2 regions of the Peribacillus sp. P4_B1 genome follow, and region 2 is predicted to be linked to the other one. Evidence: a T-box and tRNA genes for the amino acid it is inferred to sense, from the RefSeq annotation. Region 2 holds a T-box; the other holds one or more tRNA genes.
What was found. The T-box of region 2 lies ahead of argS (arginine--tRNA ligase). A T-box ahead of a tRNA ligase gene usually reads a tRNA of that ligase, here a tRNA-Arg.
Positions count from the first base shown of each region.

Region 1: it encodes a tRNA-Arg, which carries the amino acid that the T-box ahead of argS (arginine--tRNA ligase) is inferred to sense. The anticodon was not compared.

Region 1 covers NZ_JBFUHM010000002.1:95,420-103,044, forward strand. Annotated here, with positions in the region: gene AC1DVK_RS01925 (hypothetical protein) at 1-27, opposite strand, end outside; gene AC1DVK_RS01930 (acyl-CoA thioesterase) at 180-644, shown strand; gene AC1DVK_RS01935 (helix-turn-helix domain-containing protein) at 767-991, shown strand; gene AC1DVK_RS01940 (MarR family winged helix-turn-helix transcriptional regulator) at 1,215-1,658, shown strand; gene racE (glutamate racemase) at 1,669-2,472, shown strand; gene AC1DVK_RS01950 (GerMN domain-containing protein) at 2,711-3,790, shown strand; gene AC1DVK_RS01955 (hypothetical protein) at 4,601-4,804, shown strand; gene AC1DVK_RS01960 (XTP/dITP diphosphatase) at 4,773-5,384, shown strand; gene AC1DVK_RS01965 (metallophosphoesterase family protein) at 5,387-5,899, shown strand; tRNA gene AC1DVK_RS01970 (tRNA-Arg) at 6,073-6,146, shown strand; gene AC1DVK_RS01975 (hypothetical protein) at 6,279-6,566, shown strand; tRNA gene AC1DVK_RS01980 (tRNA-Arg) at 7,141-7,214, shown strand; gene AC1DVK_RS01985 (hypothetical protein) at 7,439-7,625, shown strand, end outside.
Region 2 covers NZ_JBFUHM010000044.1:25,021-34,375, reverse strand. Annotated here, with positions in the region: partial or broken gene AC1DVK_RS20650 (CotH kinase family protein) at 1-523, shown strand, start outside; gene AC1DVK_RS20645 (SET domain-containing protein) at 587-964, shown strand; gene argS (arginine--tRNA ligase) at 1,074-2,753, opposite strand; T-box leader at 2,788-3,006, opposite strand; gene AC1DVK_RS20635 (response regulator) at 3,104-3,649, opposite strand; gene desA (Delta(5) desaturase DesA) at 3,742-4,773, opposite strand; gene AC1DVK_RS20625 (hypothetical protein) at 5,155-5,565, shown strand; gene AC1DVK_RS20620 (LysM peptidoglycan-binding domain-containing protein) at 5,809-7,218, shown strand; gene AC1DVK_RS20615 (DMT family transporter) at 7,250-8,146, opposite strand; gene AC1DVK_RS20610 (zinc ribbon domain-containing protein) at 8,301-8,504, opposite strand; gene AC1DVK_RS20605 (DUF2500 domain-containing protein) at 8,555-8,965, opposite strand; gene AC1DVK_RS20600 (hypothetical protein) at 9,221-9,355, opposite strand, start outside.

The DNA of each region.
Region 1 (7,625 bases), on a different contig from region 2:
TTGGAGGAGGAAATCGGCCACACCCATTGACATCGGCCTCCTGCAAAGGATGCTCGTTATGATTAGTGACGTGAGCAATAATCAAATTAAACAGCTTTCAATAGAAAACCCTTTTCATTATCGTTGTTTTCTTATAAAATGAGTGAATAGTCATTCATATTCGAAAGGGAGTGCACAAGTTGAACAGAATATCATATATCGATAATATAACCGAGTGGATCAATGATTTTTCCTTTAAACATGAGATTAAGGTTCGCTTTTCGGAAACGGATATGTTTAGGCACTTGAATAACACGATTCCTTTTACTTATTTTGAAGAAGCGCGGATTGAATATTTCCAGAGCATGGGTTTTATGAAGGATTGGACCTCGGCTGAAGGTGGTGAGATGCCGGTTGTTGCAGATCTACAATGTGATTACCTGAAGCAGGTGTTTTTCAATGATCAATTGACAATTCATGTGAAAGCTGACCATATCGGAAAATCTTCTGTAGATATACATTATATGGGAAGCAAACACGATGGTTCAATTTGTTTCACGGGCAGGGGAACGATTGTCCAGGTCTCCAAAGCCACCGGAAAGCCGATACCTTGGACAGAAGAGATGAAGCGGTCGTTGTTGCATACAGAGCTTGAACATACCTAAAAATATTTCGATTTAGACAAGTAAAAGAGTCACTCCCTTGCCCCGGCCAACATACTATATCTTGACTAAATAGACACCCACTCCGGGTTTTATGCTGGTGAAGGCAAGGAGGGTAACATTACTTGAAGGAGAACGAATTCACTCATAAGCCACTACTCACCAAAAGAGAAAAAGAAGTATTTGAGTTACTAGTACAAGACAAAACAACAAAAGAAATCGCAGGTGAATTGTTTATTAGCGAAAAAACAGTTCGAAACCATATTTCGAATGCGATGCAGAAGCTTGGAGTTAAAGGACGTTCGCAGGCAGTCATAGAACTCCTTCGTATGGGGGAACTTAAGCTTTAATGTGTTGACTCTTAATAAAGACTTATAAATATTTCTCTCCCGTCTAGTTGGCAGCATATAAGGAAGGCCAAAACAATTTGGTTGTTTTGACTTCTTTGGATGCTGCTTATTTTTATGAAGGGGGTTTCATTATGGATTCCGGACAATCAATCTTGAAAATCATTTCACTTTCATCCAAAATGGTAGTATGATAAGTTTCATGAAGTGGTGGGGAGCTGTGTGTATGGATGAAGAGAAGCAGGTTGCTTATGTAGCCGATATTGAGAGGGAATTGCGCTATGTATCGTCATGGATTAAGCAAAGGGGACGGGAAATTCTCAATGATTATAAAATTACCATTCCTCAATTCCTGGCTTTGCAATGGCTTTTTGAAGCAGGCGACATGACGATTGGCGAATTGTCCACGAAGATGTTTCTCGCCTTCAGCACAACGACGGATCTGATTGACCGCATGGAGAAACATCAGCTTGTTAAGCGTGTCAAAGATGAAAAGGACCGGCGTGTGGTTCGTATTCACCTTCTTGACGAAGGGGAACGGATTATCGAAGAAGTGATTAATAAACGGCAGCAGTACTTGAGTGGCGTATTAGTCAATTTCAACGAATCTGACATCGTGTCCCTCCGAGGGATTTTAGCAAAACTACATCAAGAAATGAAAGAAAAATGAGGCGAGTTTTTTGAAACAACCGATAGGCATCATTGATTCAGGGGTAGGCGGCTTGACAGTAGCTAAAGAAGTCATGCGCCAGCTTCCAAATGAAAATATAATTTACTTAGGTGATACAGCAAGATGCCCTTATGGGCCGAGGACCAAAAAAGATGTCCAAACCTTCACATGGCAAATGACGAGGTTCCTGATGAAGAAGGATATAAAAATGCTGATCATCGCTTGCAATACGGCGACTGCAGCTGTACTGGATGAAATCAGGGCAATACTTCCGATTCCTGTATTGGGTGTCATCCATCCTGGGGCAAGGGCGGCATTGAAAGTTTCTGATTCCTTGCATATTGGCGTTATTGGTACGGAAGGCACGGTAAAAAGCAAAGCTTATGACGACGCACTTGCTTCCATCAATTCCGATGTGAAAGTAGATAGTTTAGCATGCCCGAAATTTGTCCCAATCGTGGAAAGCGGGGAGTTTCAAGGGGGTATCGTCAATAGGGTCGTGGCACAAACCTTGAACCCGCTGAAGAAAACGAAGATCGACACATTGATTCTTGGCTGTACCCATTATCCACTGCTGGGGCCTGTAATCTCTTCCTATATGGGGGATGGAGTACAAGTCATTTCCTCTGGGGAAGAGACGGCCCGTGAGGCAAGTGTCATTTTGGATTATTATAAATTAATCAATAAAAGCAAGCTCCGTCCGGTTCATCGCTTTTATACTACCGGTTCAAGAGATATGTTTGGTTCTATCGCATCGAGCTGGCTCGGTATTCATACCGATACAATCGAAACAATTAAAATTGATCACCTATAAGGCTTCCATTTGGAAGTCTTTTTTTCGTGAAGCGGACAATGGATATGGTGATTATGGGAAATAAGGTATATTAACAGATTCATCCACTGGCAGAAGGCCCGAAATCCCGTTGAAGGCTTACAAACATGCAGCAGTACGGGCAAATTGCCTAGCTCGATTATCAGAGCGGAAAATAATTGGTCTATTTTCCCTTAGGGCTCGTATAAATAGGAGTACAAACTGTCCTAGGAGTGATTTTATGTCCAATAAATCAAAAGTAACAATGGCTGTGACCATTCTGGCATCTTCTTTTTGGCTTTCGGGATGCGGATTATTTGGCGGTGAAGAGAAAAAGGAAATTGATCCACCAAAGGATATTTCATTAGTCGATGATGAATCTTCATTAAAAGAAAAGAATGATGAAGAAAAGCCTGCAACAGATGGAGAAAAAGGCGCTGGTGCTGTTGAATCGAAAACAGTGAAGACAGAGTTATATTTAATTGATAAAAGTGGGTATGTGGTTCCACAGACATTGGAACTTCCTAAATCGGAAGCCGTCGCCAAACAGGCGCTTGATTACCTTGTCGATAACGGTCCAGTCACGGATAAACTTCCGAATGGGTTCAGGGCGGTCATTCCTGCCGATACCCAAATAAGCGTAAACATTAAAGATGGAGTGGCTGTAGCGGACTTTTCGCCGGAGTTCAAAAACTATCAAAAAGAGGATGAACTTAAAATCCTTCAAGCCATTACATGGACCCTGACGCAATTCGACTCGGTCGATAAAATCCAAATGAGAATAAATGGGGAAGATATTTCCGAAATGCCGGTCAATGGCACACCGATAGATGAGAATATCTCAAGATCTTCAGGAATCAATATCGATACGAGTGACGTGGTCGACATTTCGAATTCCAAAGCACTGACCGTTTATTATGTAGGCGGTGACGAGGAGTACTCCTATTATGTTCCGGTAACACGCCGGATCAGCGAAACGGTGTCTGATAATGTAACAGCTGCCGTCCAAGAGTTAACGAAGAGTCCTTCGGGTTCTAACTTGCAAACGGGGTTCATGAGTGATGTAGCTTTACTTGACAAACCTAAAGTGGCAGAAGGTAAGGTCAGCCTCAACTTCAATGAAAATATCCTTGGAAGTTTTAAAGAGAAAAAGGTGTCACAAGAAGTCCTTGATGCTTTGGTCCTTTCTTTAACTGAACAGAAAGGAATTGAAAGCGTTGAAGTACAAGTGCAGGGCAGCGCCGATATTCTTAATGAGGAAGGTAAGAAACTATCTGAACCAGTGGTCCGTCCAGAGAAAGTCAACACAGGTAGCTTTTAAAGAACGATCTTATATGGATATAGCACAAGGAGGCAGCCAGCAGCTGCCTCTTATTCTTTTTTATCACCAATAACAATAGTCTAATGGTTACATTCTTTTTGCATGCTTAGCCCCTTGCTTAAATGTTCATAGAAAAATCCAATTAACCATTGTTTAGGTTGAAAGGTATTTCCACCAAACATTCTCTCTTCGTTAAAAAGTTTTTACATAAATAAAATTTTAAAAGAAAAAAATACCTTGTAATAATGTAATTCATTAGGGGGAATCTTTAACATAAGTGAAAAATTACAACGTTAGATTTCCTTATGACTATTAAATTTTCCTCCAAATTCTATATGGCCGGACTAATTCTTTTGAAAAATGGACACTTCCGGGCTAAACAGATTTGTGCTTAATTCTCTGCTGCATCCCCGAGTGCTAAAGAGCTTCAATGATCTTCCTTCCTGAAACTTTATGATTTTTTTAAAGGTATTCCGAAGTTCTAGACAGAATCTAAGTTTTAACATTGAAATTGAAGCTTGAAAATGCAGGTTAATCTTCTTCTGTTTAAATCTCTCTTTTTTAACAGTCATGCGAAAGCGCCCGGTGTTCGATCGACCTAAATTGATTGTGTAATTCACGCAGGTGGCGGCACTAGGACAGGTACCATTAAAGAAGCCTTCGTCGCTTTGGCTGCTTGTTTTAAAAATTGCAGGAGAACTGGCAGTATTTCAGCTGAAAATTTCTGGCTTCTGCAATTTTCGGGGTTATTGCAGAAGCGGGAGTTGTGGTAGACTGAAATTATCTGGAAGATTCAGCGGCCCTTGTGATATGAATCTCATCATGACAGGCAGCGGTGAATTCATTCAATCGCAGGGAACTGGAGAAAAAACGGCTTTTACATATAACGAGTTACAGCTATTTCTTTCTAAGCTCAAAAAGAGCCTTGCTAGAAAAGCTCTTGAATCCATAGCCGAAAAATACAAAAAGGGTGAAATGAAAAATGAAGTCAGTAATCATTGCAACGAAAAATAAAGGGAAAGCAAAGGAATTTGAAAGCTTGTTCTCTGCTAAAGGGTATGAAGTCAAAACGCTTCTTGATGTACCGGATGCACCGGATGTGGAGGAAACAGGTACAACTTTTGAAGAAAATGCGATCCTGAAAGCAGAGGCCATCGCCCATCGGCTAGGCCACTTTGTCATTGCGGATGATTCCGGATTGATTGTAGATGCATTGGATGGCCGTCCGGGCGTATATTCTGCGCGCTATGCTGGAGAGTCCAAGAGTGATGAAGCGAACACGGAAAAAGTCCTTAGGGAACTGGAAGGCGTGCCGGAAGAGGAAAGAACGGCGAGATTTTATTGCGCCTTGGCACTTGCGTCGCCCTACCAGGAAACGATTACTGTATCGGGGACGATGGAGGGCTTGATTACCGAACAGCCTTCAGGAACGAATGGATTTGGTTATGATCCAATCTTTTTTGTTAAAGAGCAGGGCAAAACAAACGCCGAATTGACAAAAGAGGAAAAAAACCAAATCAGCCACCGTGCCCACGCATTGAGGGCGCTAGATGAAAGGCTTGATCTATTTCTAAAAAGGGAAGAAGGAATGTGACGATGAAAGTGCTAATAATGAGTGACAGTCATGGCTTAACTCATGAAATCAGCATGATAATCGACCGTCATAAACAAGAAGTTGCTGCCATGATCCATTGCGGTGATTCAGAGTTGGAAAGAAATGATCCTTACATGTCGGAGTTTTTGGCCGTTGGCGGGAATTGCGACTATGATTCGGCATATCCGGATGATATTGTGGAGAACATCTCAGGCAAGCGTTTTTTCATTACGCATGGACACCTCTATAACATAAATATGACCTTGATGAATTTAGCGTATAAAAGTGAAGAGGCTGAAGCGGATATTATTTGTTTTGGTCATTCCCACGCTGCAGGTTCCGAATTGATTGACGGCAAGCTCTTCATCAACCCGGGAAGCATACGCCAGCCGCGGGGACGAAAAGAGAAAACCTACGCCATTTTGGAAATGGGAACAAACCAACTTGCAATCACCTATTATGACCTTGAAGGAAAAATCGTTGAGGAACTAAGAAATGTTTATCAAATGGGATGACTTCATGTATAATAACCAGGAAGCGTTTTTCCCCGCTTCCTGGTTCATGAAAAAAAGAAAAAACTTTTTATGAAAAACCGTTGACTTTCTTTTTATATCCTACTATAATAAGAAGTGTCCTAAGGGAACAGTTAAGGTAATACATAAGTTTTACCGCAACTTATATCATAAACGTCTCAGTAGCTCAGCTGGATAGAGCAACGCCCTTCTAAGGCGTCGGTCGGGAGTTCGAATCTCTCCTGGGACACTAACAAAGCGGTTATAAAGCCCGCTACGACAACCTTCTATATCGTTTAGTGAAACGGTCAGTATAACGGTCATGTAAGAAATTACACCGTATATCGACTTACATTACTAACGATATAGGAGGTTTTTTCGTATGACCAAAAGAAAAGGATTATTAGATGTTAAAGTAGACGTAAGAGGGTTATTAGAGGAATTACCCGTTTCCAATTCTGCCGCTTCAAAAGCTAGGACTGAACAGCCTGCTATTCTAAGTGACTCCATCTTGATTTCAAACGCTCTAGACGTTATTACAAGGCAAATGAAGGTGAGTGGTAATAGAAGCCGTACTATAAGTGATTATGTAATGTGTCAGTCAGTATACAAACACTTTTGTGAAGTATCAACAGTTCTTAAAAGCCAAAGTTCGTCATTCTTGAAATAAATGGTAGTTGGTGAAATTTAACTGTTGATTTGATGGCTCAAATGTTAAGTCATCACGAGAGACACGTTCTTTTTGTCCCGTGCGGTGGATTTGTTAAGATAGCATCGAAGTTAGAACTTCTTGAACAATCTTTTTTGTCTAAAGCTTTCCAAGGAGAACTTGGAACAAATGACCAGAGTGAAGAAAATGCGAATGAAATTTTAAAAGAATTGCTACAGAACAAGTTAAATAATTGCAAGAAGGCATCCATTTAAATAGTGGATGTTTTTTTATTGTATCAATAGAGAAAGTTGTTTCTAAAGTAGGGGTGCGAGTGTCATTGTATTGGATTAATACTTGAATGATGTAATATACTAGCCAGGCTAACGATGATGTCATTGAGCCTATATAGGTGTTTCATAGGAATGCTTGCCAAATGGTTTGAGTATTTGTTAGTCGTAATTCTAACCCACCTCAAAATATTATATTACTAGTATTGCAATGAGTATTATACTAAGTTATAATAAAAATCACGATTACGGTCTAAGTTCGAAAAGTGACCGTTTTGTACTGAACTGAAGAAAAACAGCGATACGTCTCAGTAGCTCAGCTGGATAGAGCAACGCCCTTCTAAGGCGTCGGTCGGGAGTTCGAATCTCTCCTGGGACACTAACAGAAAAAAGTCAAAACCTTTTAAGGTTTTGGCTTTTTTACTTTTTCTGAGCTGTTTTAAGTTAACGAGGGAATATGGAATGAACGTAGAAAGAATGCATTTCCTTTTGCATCCATTGAATTAATATTGGTTGTATGCAGAAAAGAAGTTTTTTATTTCGTATTTATCGCAGGTGGATGATCTTTTATGTCGAACTTGTTATGAATAAGGAGATGTTTAAATGAATAAAGATAGATTATTCAAGTTCATTCAAACTTCCACTCGGGGCAATTTCTTTTCAGTCGAAATATCCGAAGATGGAACTAAGGTAGTCCAATTAGCCAAGGAGCTAGAAAAAGAGGGAAGAATCAAGTTGAGGGAATGCTCGCGAAAAGAACAAGGTGTTTATCTGGAAGGAATACTTAAGT
Region 2 (9,355 bases):
CAAAAAAGTAAACACAACCCCACTTGCAAAGTTTCCTGAAGTAGTCTCGCAGCATCTTGATATCCATAAATACTTACGCTGGCTGGTTGGAGCCGTTTGCACCATGAATAACGACGGTTTCACTCATAACTATGCACTATACCGCAATAGTAAAACGAAGTTATTTGAAATCATTCCTTGGGATTACGATGCCACTTGGGGACGCAAAGTCAGTGGAGGGATCATGGAGCACACATATGTCCCTATCGGAGGGAAAAAGTCAAACCACCTTATTCATCTGCTCTTGCAGGTTCCGGAATACAGTAAGTTCTACAAAGACCTCTTGGTTGAAACATTAGAAACCACATTTACTGTGAAGCATATGGAAAATAAAGTATTACCACTGCACCAGGGCATTCGCCCCCACATCCTTCTTGATCCATATAAAAAGAATAAGTTTGATCTATTCGACAAGGAACCGGAATTCATCTTCGAATTCATTCGCAAACGCAGTGATTACTTAAATAAGCACCTTGGTAGCCTAGATGAAAAAAATGCCACGACACAACTGATAGCCAAACAGAACCGAAAAAGGGGAGTTGCTTCCGTGTCACCAATCTGCATTAAAAATACGGGGAAGTATGGCAGGGGAGTATATGCTACAAGGGATATTCAAAAAGATGAACTCATTGAGGTATCACCTGTCATCATTTCACCCAAACATGAATGGAAATATTTAAAGAAAACCGCACTCTTTCATCACTGTTTCTATTGGGGAGATGATGATGAAACTGTCATTGCCTTAGGAAATGGTTCACTATTCAATCATTCATACACTCCAAATGCGACATTCGATAATAATTTAGAAGATTTAACGATAGACTTTTATGCACATAAAGATATAAAGGCTGGCGAGGAAATCACGATCAATTACAATGGTGAACCTGATGATAAATCCCCGTTATGGTTTGATGTAATCGAGTAGGCGCTTTTTGCTACCATTTTATTTTGAAAGAATCCATTTTGAAGGAAAATTGATCAAAATGGATTCTTTTTTATTCAGTTTTCTTCGCTAATGCAAGGACTTTTTAACTTTACATTTTTTTCGGCGCTGAAATTCCCAATAAACTTAGCGCATCCTTTAATGCAACCGCCACGGAAAAAGCGAATGAGAGCTTCATTTGTTTCCATTCATCTTCAACTAAGATTTTCGTATGTGCATAATACTTATTGAATGCACGCGATAAATGCAAGCTGAATTTCGCGATTTGTGATGGATCGGCTTGTTCAAATGATTTTTGGACAATGATCGGGTATTGCTCCAACATCTGGATGACCGGCCACGCATGTTCTCCTAAAGCTTCAAAAGTGATGGCCTGCTCTTTAAATTCACCTTTTTCAAGCAATGAGGAAATTCGCGCAAAAGTGTACTGTACATATGGACCCGTTTCTCCCTCAAAATTCATCATTTGCTCTAATGAAAAGTCAATATCATTCATCCGATTATTTTTTAAATCATTAAAGATTACCGCTCCGACACCGACCTGTCTTGCAACCAGTTCTTTCTGTTCAAGCGCTTGATTTTTTTCTTCAATATTGCGCTTCGCCGTTTCGATTGCCTCTGCCAAAACATCCGCAAGCAGCACGACTTTCCCTTTACGTGTCGACATTTTCTTACCGTCTTTTAACATCATGCCAAATGCTACGTGCTGTAAGTCATTTGACCAATCGTATCCCATTTTTTCAATGACGTTAAAAAGCTGCTTAAAGTGCAGGGATTGTTCATTTCCTACAACATAAAAGGTTTTCTTCGCCCCGTACTGTTTTTTACGATAAATGGCTGCAGCCAAATCACGCGTCGCATAAAGTGTCGCCCCATCGGTTTTCGTAATCAAACAAGGTGGCATATCTTCCAATTGCACGACATAGGCACCTTCGGATAGGGTAAGTAAACCTTTTTCTTTTAGTTCCCCGACAACCGCATCCATTTTGTCATTGTAAAACGCTTCTCCGGCATAGGAATCAAAACGGATGCCCAATAAATCATAAATCGTCTCAAATTCTTTTAAAGACGCATCCCTGAACCATTTCCATAATGCCAGTGCTTCCTCGTCCCCATCTTCAAGCGACTTGAAGCTTGCGCGTGCTTGTTCATTCAACGATTCATCCGTTTCAGCTATTTCATGGAACTTCACATAGATTTTCAATAATTCCTGAATCGGCGACGCTTCGATTGCCTCTTTATCGCCCCACAGCTTATACGCGACGATCAACTTGCCGAATTGAGTGCCCCAATCGCCTAAATGATTAATACGCACCGCAGTGTAGCCATTTTTTTCGGCAATGTTAGCCAGTGCATTCCCTATGACCGTTGAGCGTAAGTGCCCCATGGAAAAAGGCTTGGCAATATTCGGGGATGAGTAATCAATCACGACATTTTCCTGTACAGGCGGCAGTGAACCATACTGATCCTTTTCCCTTAATATCGTTTGCAACACGTTTTCCGTCACAATCTGTTGATTGACGAAGATATTCAGATAACCGCCCACAACGTTCACTTCTTGGATCAACTCACTGTTTAATTGCTGGGCTATTTCAGACGCAATCACCTGAGGCGATTTTTTGAATTTTTTTGCAAGAGTAAAGCACGGAAAGGCGACATCACCTAACTCCATCAATTTAGGCTTTTCCATTAATTTTTCTATTTCACTTGCTGGCATTTCATTGTTCAAAGCAGTTGAAATCAATTCTGCAATTGGTTTATTCATCGACATTTTCCCTCCTAAACAAAAAAGCCCCCGCCTCTAAATAAGAGACGAGAGCATAGTTTCCCGTGGTACCACTCTAGTTGCCACAAATTGTGACCACTTTCCATTGTTAACGAGGTGACTCCCCGATGTTCTCTACTGGACGTTTCAAGAAATTTCTCCAAAGTGCGTTTCATTCATCCGTCCTGCATTAGGCTCACACCATCCCTAACTCGCTTTCCATTTCAAAATGAACTACTCTCTTTATCACAGAATTTTCAATATTATGATTTAATCCATCGTACACAATTTTAAAAAACGTGTCAACACAGGATTTCTGATCTAACCCTGTCATAAAGTCTCTATCCGAAATCCATCTAGCCAGCCGGTAACTTCATTTTATCCTTGATAGTCGAAAAATATTTCCTTACGGTCCCAATTGTGTTGCTTTGCTGATTGGAGGGGTCAAGTGTGGTTTGACCATCGGCTAACAGGCCTAACACACCCATTTCCTGGTCATTATTGTTGGAAGACTCATCCATAAGTTCAGGGGAGTATATTCGCTTGCCATCCAATACGCTGCGAATCGAGCAGGCTAACTCTTCACTCGGGCTATCCTTCAATAAATAACCACTTACATTTGCTTTTAAAGCAAGTTGAAAATAACCAGTCCTTCGAAATGTCGTTAAAATAATCACTTTGCATTCAAATGACTTTAAAGCTTCAGCTGCCTCAAGCCCGCTCTTTACAGGCATCTCCATATCCATGATACAAACATCCGGCTTTAATTGGTGCACAAGAGTAATCGCTTCTTCTCCATTACTGGCTTGCCCGGCAATTTCTATATCTTCTTCAAGATTGAGTAGAGAACTAATTGCCTCTAACAGCATTTGCTGATTCTCTGCAATGACAATTCGGATCATTTTAAGTTCTCTCCTTTATTGAGTCGTTATATAAAGCAAAGACTCCCCAAAATCCAAGGATTATTAAGGGAGTCTGGAATGATTCATGAACGTTACAATTCAGATTTCGCTTGAACGGAAACACTTTTTTTCGTTAAATATTTTATGTCTTTAAAGCCAACAAAATTCTTGTTTTTCTCATCCCACAAGCGGAAACGGAGCGACTGTAAGCTTGTAGCCAGAGTAATCGTTGGTACGTTCTTTAAAGGCTCTGTATTATTATGTGCATTTTCCAGTTTATAGTTAGGTACCCTAGGACTTAAATGGTGAACATGATGGTAACCGATATTACCAGTAAGGAACTGCATCAGTTTTGGTAGCTTATAAAAAGAACTTCCTTCCACTGCTGCTAATACATATTCCCACTCCTCATTTTCTTCAAAATAAGAGTCCTCAAATGTGTGCTGGACGTAAAACAGCCAAATGCCCACTGAACCTGATATAAAGAAAATGGAACCTTGTACTAAAAGAAATGACTGCCAGCCTACTGCAAGGCAAAGCAATGCCACTAAACCAACGATTAATACATTCGTCAAATAGGTGTTCATTTTTTCCTTCTTTCTAGCACCTTTTCGGTTAAATCTATTTTTAAGAAGGAAAACATAAATCGGACCTATCCCAAACATTACCAATGGATTGCGATAAAAACGATAGGCAAAACGAATTCTAAGCGGCGCAGCCAAATATTCATCCACCGTAAGGGTCCAAATATCCCCTGTACCCCGCTTATCTAAATTGCCACTTGTTGCGTGATGCACAGAATGCTCATGCCCCCATTGATCAAAAGGGAATACAGTCAAAACACCCATGACTGTCCCGACTATTCTATTCGCACGGCGGCTTTTAAAAAATGAATGATGCGTACAATCATGAAAGATTATGAAAATTCTTGTCAAGAAGCCAGCAGCCAACACAGCTGGAATTAAAGTTAACCAATAAGAAACCGAAAGACTTATATATGCTAGGTACCATAAAATAATGAACGGCCCTAACGTATTGATGATCTGCCATATACTTTCTTTTGTCGTTGATTGTTCAAAAGGAGCAATTTGTTTTCTCAAGTTTTTAGTATTTTGTATGGTCATTAATCAATTGCACTTCCCTTTATTTGTCGTTATTTCTTATTATAAATAAATCAGCCTGATTTTATTAGTACCAGGTGTCATGACTAGAAGATGACAAATGTCATGTACAAGATATTTTCAACGGAAAACCCTACCAAATAAAATGGAAAATAACCAAAACTGGCTAACCTTGTTCCTACGAATAGGACGGTATAATTCCAACAAATTAATCTCCATTTGGAAGAATTCTTTTCTTATCATAGAAAGCTTAAAAACGACAAACGTATAATAAACTGTCGTAAATCTCGAGGGATTTTAGAGAGATGTTAATTATCAAAGCCACTTATGATAGGCTTAGACTATGAGGATTTACCAGTTGAAAAACTGTAAAGGGGAATTAGTTTGGATAAGGAAATGGAGAAAACAATTGTAAAATCATTTTTCACCAAAAGGCTCCAAGATAGAATTCTGTTCGAATTGTCTTCAGCCAAGAAACGCAAGGATGCCTTAAGTCGCCTTTGTCATTCTTACAGAACAACTCTTGGTGAAGAATACATCATTGAGATTCCGAAACCGAATTCAGATCCAGCAGATATAGCTAAGTTACTAAAACAGAATGGTGCTGATTGTTATGTAATATCCTGGGATGAAGATATTGATGGTAAGGAGCTCCCCTTATTAACCGCCTTAGAAAAAGCTGTTGGAATGGGGATGCCCTCAATCATATCCTGCATACCAAATAAACTCGCTTATTTTGAAGCTGAACAAGAAGCCCTTCCATCTCCAAGATTTTTACTAAAAAGAAAACAATGAATAATTGCATACACAAATATTCCTGTTTAGATGATTCCCTATTTTCTAGACTTTTCCACAATGTACCTCTATTTTATTGCTATTCTCCATAGTAAACTAGTAAAGTTAAATTTTACAAAGGGGAATAAAATAATCGTGAAAAAATTCTTTGGATGTTTTATTATGTTAAGCCTTCTTTGTATGTGTCTCTTTCCAACCAGTGGTAGTTCATCAAGTAAAACCCAATACATAGGTTCTGTTAAAGTGGACAATACAAAAGTTTTTAGTTCTCCTAAATTAGGTTCTACTTTATTAAAGACCTTAAAAAAGGGCGAGGAGTTTCCCGTCATTTCCTCTGCCGTTGGGGATTCCGCGGGCCCTATTATTCATAAAGTAAAGACTGGAAACACATTATGGAAAGTAGCAAATCAATATGGAGTTTCAGTAAGTGAGCTGCAAAAAGAAAACAAATTAACTTCTTCCGAAATCACTGTTGGCCAAAGCCTGAAGATTCCCCAGAAATATAAGATCCATAAGGTAGTATCAGGAGATACATTGTGGAAGATCTCTTCTAAATATAAGGTAACCACCAGTGATTTGACGAAATTAAATAACTTACATGCAGATACAATTAATGTTGGCCAAAAATTGAAGATTCCTGATTATTACTACCAGGTTCAATTGCTTGATGGTAAAAAGGGATGGATAAAGACATCCCAACTTCAAAAAAAGGCGCAAAAACCTGTCGTCATGGGCTGGACGCATAATGAATCGAAAGAAAACTACACCCAACAAATTAAACAACCTAATTTAAATGTAGTTTCTCCTCGTTCCTATACGCTGACGGATTCCGGTAATTTCGTTTCCGTTTCTGCGGATGCAAAGTTCGTCCAAAACGCCCATAAGCAAGGAAAGCAAGTTTGGCAGCTTATCGGAAATCAATTTGACCCTGTTTTAACCGGTTCTGTACTAGGCAATACAAAAAAACGCCAGAAATTAGTTTCAGCTTTACGTGATTCACTTGTTAAAACTAAAAGCGATGGAATAAATGTAGATTTTGAAAACATCGATCCAAAAAACAAGAAGGACTTTGTACTTTTCATAGGCGAACTGAAAAAGGCACTAAAACCGCATGGAATTAAAGTATCTGTGGATGTCACCCGAGAAAATGAAGACCCTTTTTGGTCAAAAAGTCTGGATAGGAAAGCTCTTGGCAAAATAGCAGACTACATAATCATAATGGGTTATGACGAGCATTGGGGAGGGAGCCCAGTAGCCGGGTCCGTTTCCTCGTTACCTTGGATCAAAGAAGGAACTAAGCTTTTAATGAAAGAAGTACCTGCCCATAAGATCATATTGGCTGTACCATTTTATACGAGAGAATGGGTAACCGATTTATCGACCAAAAAAGTGAAAAGCCATGACCTTACCATGGCTGAAGTCAACAAAATCATTTCATCTCATAAACTTAAAAAGGTATGGGATAAAAAGACTCAACAAAATTACGTGGAGTATACTTCCAAAGGGGAAAAGCATCAAATATGGATAGAAGATAAAAAATCGATGAAGCTCCGTATTGACCTGGTAAAACAAAATCACCTATGCGGTGTATCTGCTTGGTACCTTGGATCAGAAACCCCTGACATTTGGGATGTATATCATTTTAATCAATAGATTGACAGAAAAACCATAAAGAAAAAAGGCCTCACATTGTGTGCGGCCTTTTTTGCATGACATCCTTTTCAGTCAGTCTTGTCGTCTTAAGTGAATAGAGCACCCCAATAAATATCAAGGAAATACCCAAGATTTGAATCCTGTCCGGTTGAAATCCTGAAAACAGAATATCCAAAAGGATGGCCACTGCCGGATCGACAAAAATCATGAAAGATACTACATTTGTAGGCAAATGGCGGATACTATTAAAAAACAGAAGATACACGACGCCTGTATGGATGATGCCGGTAAGTACAGTATAAAACCATTCGGAAGATTTTAGCGTTGTGTAGACTGAAAAATCGACAAAAGGAATCAGTAATAGAAATCCAATGAACATTTGCAGAAAAGTGGTCGCGTATACACTTGTCTTTGAAATGCTCTTTCCTAAAAGCAGGGTTGCCGCATAGAAAAATGCAGCAATGACCCCATAAATAATCCCTTCCCATTCAGGGGTTGATGATCGAAATCCATCTGTTCCCATAATGAATAATGTGCCAATGAAGCAAAGTGAAATGGCCAGGATGGAAAATAAACTCATTTTCTCCCTGAAGATGAAGCTCCCGATAATGAGTACAATGATCGGCGCTAAATGATAAAGCGAAATGGCAATTGTCACCGATATCAGTTCGAAAGATTTAAAGAGGAATATCCAGTTTAACAAGTTGGCCACCGCGCAGAAAATGATGAGCATTATCTCTCTACCATTCCATATTTCGTTCTTGAAATGTCCTGTAATCATCCATGCTGCACATAAGAATATGGCAGCACAAATGCAGCGAACAAAAACCAGTTCCAATGCAGGAAGTCCTGATAGTCCTGAAAAGAAACCGACAGATCCAAAGATCGTCATGGCTAAAGACAGTTGAAGAAGTGCTATTTTATTCATTTAATTTCTCCTTATGAAATCACACATTATTTTACATATAGCTTATACTAAAAAGTAATCCAACCGGTAATGGGCTGAAAGAACTTCATGCATAAATGAAGAAAAAACAAGAATCCCCTTTTCATGAAAAAGGGGATTCTTGTTTTGCAGCTTATCACCCCAGGAATAGATCCAGCAGATTACTGCCTACAGTTGATTGCTTATTATAAAACTCCGAATAACCGCAATTCTTGCAATACACAACCGTAAATTGATTATTCTGGACATCGAACATTTTTGACAATCCTGTTCCAGTCATTGCTACGTCCTTCTTGGCAGCATCATTGCTTCCGCATTTCATACAACCCTTTTCGCTCATGATCCTTCATCTCCTAATTTATCCTAGATTCATTTTAAGTAACTAATTTATTAACAATTCTTCCTAGTAAAATCAATATATCTTGTTCCTTGAAAGGTTAAAGTGCCGACATCCCCTTCTGCAAGAACACCAAAATTCTTTCCTGAAATATGGAATTCTGATCGATCGCCACTCTCAAATTCAAATGTAATATAATAAGTCGTAGAGGAGCTTTGCGAATGGAGATTGTTATTGTGACCGTATGAATGACCATTCCTAATAGTATTTGTTCGTTTGACTTTCACCATTGCAGGAACAGATAAACGAGGAGATTTCTCGTTCTTCTCCCATTGACTAAGACCAGAGAATATATTAACTATGATCATTATAAAAATGATAACAAAAATAATTCCTATAAATACCGGAGCACCTGTGAAAATCCAACACCGTACATTTGATATTCCTCCCCGCCCCGATGACATAATATACGGATAAAATGGAAATAGGTTTCAAATTAATTTAAATTTCCTTCCCCTTTACTCCCCTTTGATCAACCTATATTTTCACCATCTAAAAAATTGGAGGTGCAGTTCAATAAAATGGGACCTTTTTATAACCCTCCTCTTTTGGATTGGCTCCCTTTTTTATTTCCAGATTTTAAAGCAGGAAAAGTATTTGAAAATAATAGATTAGATAACGATAAGATTCTAATCATTCCTTCCCGGTAAAAAAAAGCATTAAATAACATCTGAATCATCTAATCGTATTTCTGCAACCCTTCCACCTTGAACACACCAAAATTCTAAAGTAATATTCCGTTTATGGTCAATGTAGCCGATAATATCCGCTCCCTGTTCATAACTTTTATAATA